2 regions of the Lachnoclostridium sp. Marseille-P6806 genome follow, and region 2 is predicted to be linked to the other one. Evidence: riboswitches for the same ligand, from Rfam matches in the RefSeq annotation. Region 2 holds a riboswitch; the other holds the start of a gene.
The links. Region 2 has a riboswitch for FMN ahead of ribD (bifunctional diaminohydroxyphosphoribosylaminopyrimidine deaminase/5-amino-6-(5-phosphoribosylamino)uracil reductase RibD). Riboswitches for the same ligand answer to the same signal wherever they lie in the genome.
Positions count from the first base shown of each region.

Region 1: another riboswitch for FMN. It lies ahead of ACESON_RS10865 (ECF transporter S component); the one in region 2 lies ahead of ribD (bifunctional diaminohydroxyphosphoribosylaminopyrimidine deaminase/5-amino-6-(5-phosphoribosylamino)uracil reductase RibD).

Region 1 is NZ_CAXSLG010000007.1:198,447-201,577, forward strand. It holds gene ACESON_RS10855 (N-acetylmuramoyl-L-alanine amidase) at 1-187, shown strand, start outside; gene nrdI (class Ib ribonucleoside-diphosphate reductase assembly flavoprotein NrdI) at 279-641, shown strand; FMN riboswitch at 724-842, shown strand; gene ACESON_RS10865 (ECF transporter S component) at 1,025-1,666, shown strand; gene ACESON_RS10870 (BCCT family transporter) at 1,870-3,131, opposite strand, start outside.
Region 2 is NZ_CAXSLG010000005.1:154,427-157,557, reverse strand. It holds gene ACESON_RS08220 (hypothetical protein) at 1-364, shown strand, start outside; partial or broken gene ACESON_RS08215 (VirD4-like conjugal transfer protein, CD1115 family) at 451-1,275, shown strand; partial or broken gene ACESON_RS08210 (Maff2 family protein) at 1,494-1,622, shown strand; FMN riboswitch at 1,731-1,845, shown strand; gene ribD (bifunctional diaminohydroxyphosphoribosylaminopyrimidine deaminase/5-amino-6-(5-phosphoribosylamino)uracil reductase RibD) at 2,019-3,107, shown strand; gene ribE (riboflavin synthase) at 3,088-3,131, shown strand, end outside.

The sequences.
Region 1 (3,131 bases), on a different contig from region 2:
AAGGCTGGCAAAACCAAATGGCAATTATTATCTTCTGCTTCATGTGAAAGTACCTGTTGTGATTGTAGAGTGCGGATTTCTTTCAAACTGGGAAGAAGCAGCACGACTGAATTCAGAAGAGTATCAGCAGCGGCTGGCCTGGACTATCTATATGGGAATTATGGAATATATCAATACTTCCGGTTGACAAAATCATAGTAAAATGGTAGACTATAGGCGGTTAGATAATACTAATATCCAAACAGACATTTGAACAGATTACGAAAGGAAGAATTCTTATGAAATATATATATGCATCAAGAACAGGAAATGTAGAAAAACTGATTCAGTCTCTGGGACTGGAAGCAAAAAAACTGGCAGACGGTACAGAGAAGGCCGAGGGTGATTTTATTCTTTTTACCTATACGGACGGAAGAGGTATTGTACCTCCGGTAGTGGAGCAGTTTCTGAAAGAAAATCACAGCCTGCTAAAGGGTGTTGTAGTTTCTGGTAATATGCAGCGTCATGGAGATACGTTCTGTGCAGCCGGAGAGATTATTGCAAAAGAGTATCAGGTTCCTGTGATTGCCCAGGTTGATGGTGCCGGAAATGAATGGGATTATCGCCAGATTCGTTCCCGTCTGCAGGAGTGTGCGGAATAGGAAGAGTTGTTATATTAAAAATGGACAGATACCGGAAAGAACTTGAAAACTGGGGATTTCTATGTTATGATTCAGTTATAAATAAGTTCTTCGGGGCGGGGCGCAATTCCCCACCGGCGGTATAGTCCGCGAACCGCTTATGGCGGCTGATCCGGTGTGATTCCGGAACCGACAGTATAGTCTGGATGAGAGAAGAGATTGTGTGGCAGCAAAGCTGCTGTGATTGTCGATCAAAATATTGCCCCGGATCTTAGGATCCGGGGTTTTTGTTTTATGGGAAGTCTCTTTCCTGAAAAGCAAAAAAACGGCGGTACGGCGAAGGGGCAGACACATGATTCCTCTGGAGAATGAGCTTATATTATAATTTTCAGGAGGAAGTTATCATGAAGGAAAACAAATTAATGACAACAAAAAATGTTGTTCTGATGGGGATGTTCGGAGCTCTGGCAGGGGTGCTGATGGTATTTGAGATACCGCTGCCTTTCCTTGCTCCCAGCTTTTATGGTCTTGATATCAGTGAAGTTCCGGTTCTGGTAGGAACCTTTGCTTTAGGACCAGTGGCCGGGGCTGTTATTGAAGTTGTGAAAATCTTGGTTAAGCTGGTATTGAAGCCAACTAGCACAGGCTTTGTGGGAGAACTGGCCAATCTGACCTTTGGCTGTGCAATGGTTATTCCGGCAGGTCTGATTTATCAGTTTAAGAAAACCCGAAAAGGCGCTATGGCAGCTCTGACAGCAGGAACCCTTCTCATGTCAGCTGCAGCAATCGTGGGAAATGCGTTGGTTATGCTGCCTTTTTATTCCAATTTTATGCCATTGGAAAATATCATTGCGGCCGGGGCGGCTATTAACCCGGCAGTCAGCAATGTGTGGACTTTTGCTGTTATCTGTGTAGGGCCGTTTAATGTGATTAAGGGAATTGTGGTTTCCATGATTACGGTGCTGGTTTATAAGCATATCAGCGCTATGATTCACAGTATTGGAACAGAGAAGCGAAATGGCCAGAGCAGAAAACTGCGTGCTTAGAATTAAAAAAATAATATAAAAGAGAATCGCCAGAATAGCGGAATAGATACCGGCTTTGGCGATTCTCTTTTGTATTATAGAAAATTTGATCGAAAGATACAAAAATGTTCCGCGAGTATGCACACTGCTCGTTAGAGGAAAAGGGATGGTGACGCGACTTTGTTTCGGTTCGGCTGTGTGTCAAAGTGCTTTCTTTTTAGTGCTTATAAAGTCTTTTCATTCTGCTTTTCTTTTAGATAAGCATCGGCATCTTTAAAAAAGCTTCCCAGGATCAGGATGATAATGATTCCCAGAGGGAAGGCGGCAATGATGGATACTGTCTGCAGGTTTGCCATGGAATTTTCGGAAAAAATCAGGGCAATGGGAAGCAGAATCAGCATAATAGACCAGAACAGTTTAATGTTCCGGTTTGGTTCCTCGTTCGGCTTCAACTCCTTGTAGGAATAAGCGGCAGCCACCAGAGTAATGGAATCAAAGGATGTAGAGTAAAAGGTTACCATACAAAGGACCAGAAGAATCAGCACCAGTCCGGGAAGCGGAAGCTGTTCCAGAACGGAAACAATGGCAGCATATAAATCTCCGGTTTTTGTATATACAGAAAGCAGATCCAACCGTCCATGCATCTGCAGCCCCATTCCATAATTGCCGAGAATGATGAAGGAGGTAAAGGTTCCAGCCAGACCAAAGGAATATCCTCCCAGTACAACCTGGCGAACAGTTCTCCCTCGGCTGATAGAGCCAATGAAAAAAGGAGTTGCTACACACCATACAATCCAGTAGGACCAGTAAAAGATGGTCCAGTTCTGAGGGAAGGAGCTGGTGCGCAGGGCATCTGTCCAGGTGGACAGTCCGATAAAGTTCTGAACCAGATTACCAATGGAGCTTAGACCAGTTTCAATAATGTATCGGCTTTCTCCTCCCAGGAAAAATACATAGGCAAGGAGCATAAAAAACAGATAAACGCAGCAGGAGGCAGCTAGCTGTACACCTTTCATTCCAAGATAGACACAGAAGGTGTAAATACAGCAGATACTGATTAAAATAAAGATGGTAAGAGCGACGCTCTGAGGAATTCCGGTAACGCGGCTGATTGCCATGGAAAGCAGAGGTGTTGCCAGGGAAAAAGTAGTGGCAGTACCTGCAAGGAGAGCAATCACAGCAATGAAATCGATGATTTTACCACTCCACCCATCCACCCGCTTTCCAAGAATCGGACGACAGGACTCAGAAAATTTCTGCTTGGTTCTTTTGCGGACATGAAGCATAAAGCCGAACGCCACGGCCAGAACCAGATAAAAACTCCAGGGAATCGGTCCCCAGTGAAACAGAGGATAGGTAGAGGCCCATTCCTGAATTCCGCCCATTTCTTCAATGTGAGGTTCATTGGCATACAGGATCCATTCACAGCAGGAGTAAAAAAGAATATCTGCAGCCAGTCCGGCAGTAAACATCATGGAGCCCCACT
Region 2 (3,131 bases):
GCTTTACACAGAAAAAGAGAAACATGAAATTGAGCGAGTAAAGGAGGCCTTTGCGGAACATCTGCGGCAAAGCCCTGATTTTGAACTGCTCTGGTCGGATAAGGTGGGCTATGTCTGGCTGACGATTGGCGTAAATCCGCTTTATGTGGATACCGGTATCAGGATAGAATCAGCCGCCGATCTCTGCGGCAGGTGTTTGGACGATGTTGCTACGGATGTTTTGTATATGACGGGCAACGATCATGCACTGGAAGCAGCCGACCCGCTGGAATTGGCCGAAATCAAGCGGCGTTGGGAGCCATATATCAACCAGCTGCCAGACTACGCGTATCTCTGCAAAGACCTGCTGAACGGAAAAATGTAATCTGTCAAACGAGGTGTCAGGAGCCATACAGTGCTTCTGGCACCTTTTTTGTAGATTTTTTGTGAATTTGATGAAAAAGTCCTTGACAATTTGTCTCTGGAAAAACAGCCAAGTCGATCCTGATTTCCTGTGGTGCGCGCCTTGCGGTATTCGACATTGCAGAGCTGCGTGAGGTCACGGCCTATGATGAGCTGGAGCTGGACACTCTGGGAGACCGGAAAACTGCCCTGTTCCTCATCATGAGTGATACTGACGATAGCTTCAACTTCCTTATTTCCATGTGTTATACCCAACTTTTCAACCTGCTCTGCGAAAAAGCCGACGATGTGTATGGCGGCAGGCTCCCGGTCCATGTGCGCTGTCTCATTGATGAAGCCGCCAATATCGGGCAGATTCCTCGTCTGGAAAAGCTGGTCGCCACCATCCGAAGCCGTGAGATCTCCGCCTGTCTGGTGTTGCAGGCGCAGAGTCAGCTCAAGGCGATCTATAAGGACAATGCAGATACCATCATCGGCAACATGGATACTTCCATTTTCCTGGGCGGTAAGGAGCCAACCACCCTCAAGGAGCTGACTGCCGTGCTGGGCAAGGAAACCATTGACACCTACAACACCGGAGAGAGCCGTGGACGGGAAACTTCCCACTCGCTCAACTATCAAAAATTGGGGAAAGAGCTGATGAGCCAGGATGAGCTTGCGACGATGGATGGAAACAAGTGCATCCTCCAGCTGCGTGGCGTGCGTCCTTTCCTTTCGGATAAGTACGACATTACCAAGCACCCCAATTTCAAGTACACTGCCGACGCGGATGACAAGAACGCTTTTGACATTGAAGCATTCCTGTCCGCAAGGCTGAAACTCAAGCCCAATGAGGTCTGCGATGTATATGAAGTAGACACAAAGGGCGCTTAACTTCGTTCCGCTTTTGAAAGGAGTGATCTTATCTATTCGCCGCACCTGCCCTCTACGGGCCATTGGCGTACAAAGCGGACAATCGCAAGAAAAATAATGAAAAAGGAGGACAGCCGGAATCATGCCCCCGGAAACCGGGCGGCAGATTGTTCCGGCTTTTGTATGCCTATGAAACATGACAAACCTATTTTTTAATCAGATTCCGGCTAACAAACTATATGGCATTTTTTGAACAGGCAATCACCGTTCTTCAGACCCTCGTTATCGCGCTCGGTGCCGGTCTCGGTATCTGGGGCGTTATCAACCTGCTGGAAGGTTACGGCAACGACAACCCTGGTGCAAATGCTCATGTGCGGTAAAGTAACACACAAGAATTTGAACAGGCAGCAGCCCATTATTCCTAAAAAATCTTGACAACTATTGAACAGATGATTATACTTATCCTGTAAATTGAATAAAATCTTCAGGGCAGGGTGCAATTCCCTACCGGTGGTATAGCCCACGAGCCGCAAGGCATGATTCGGTGAAACTCCGAAGCCGACAGTATAGTCTGGATGAAAGAAGATTAAGAAGCGCAGGAAAGTTTTCTTTTCTGCGTGTAAAGCGATTGCTCTGGGATATTTTATATTCCAGAGCTTTATATTTGCACAGGTATTCCCTGCGCTCTTTTGCTTTTGCCTTGAACGATTTTGTTCAAGGCATTTTCTATTTGTGGAGGTGATACTGTGAATGACAGTGATTATATGAAAATCGCATTACAGCTTGCAAAAAAAGGATGCGGTTTTACTTCTCCTAACCCTATGGTAGGAGCTGTCATTGTAAAGGAAGGACGGATAATCGGGCAGGGTTGGCACGAAAAATATGGCGAAGCTCATGCAGAACGTAATGCGTTAGCGGCATGTACAGAAAATCCAAAAGGTGCGACCATGTATGTGACTTTAGAACCTTGCTGCCATTATGGAAAGCAGCCGCCCTGCATCAATGCAATCATGGAAGCAGGCATTGAACGGGTAGTAATCGGTTCTGGTGACCCCAATCCCCTTGTCAGCGGAAAAGGAATACAAATTCTAAAAAAACAAGGGATTTTGGTGACAGAACATATTTTACAGGAGGACTGCGAGAGGCTCAATGAAGTGTTTTTCCATTACATTCAAACCAAGCGTCCTTTTGTAGTGATGAAGTATGCCATGACAATGGACGGAAAAATTTCAACTAAAACAGGAGCGTCAAAATGGGTCACGGGCGAAACGGCACGACGCCATGTCGCACAGCAGCGTCACCGATATGCTGCAATTATGGCAGGAATCGGAACAATATTGACAGACGACCCACAGCTTACCTGCCGGATAGAGGGTGGAAAAAATCCGATTCGCATTATTTGTGACACCACGCTTCGCATACCTCTAAGTGCGAACGTTGTTTCCACAGCAAAGCAGATTCCTACAATAATTGCAACCTGTTGCAGGGACGCAGAAAGATGTGCCTTGTATGAGAAAAAAGGCTGCCATGTCCTGCTTGTCGAGGAAAGAAACGGTCATGTGGATTTAGAACAGCTTATGTATTTATTAGGGGAAAAACAGATTGACAGCATTTTGCTGGAGGGTGGAGGGACGTTAAATTGGGCAGCTCTTTCCAGCGGTATTGTACAGAAAGTGCAGGCTTATATCGCACCTAAATTATTTGGTGGACAGGCTGCAAAAACTCCGATAGAGGGAGAGGGCATTTGCTATCCTACTGCGGCTTTCCGATTAAAGAATAGCTGTGTTCTTCCGCTGGGTGAAGATTTTCTGATTGAAAGTGAGGTAGAGCAAAGTGTTTACGGGAATCATTGAGGAAATCGGAACGGTTCATAAAAT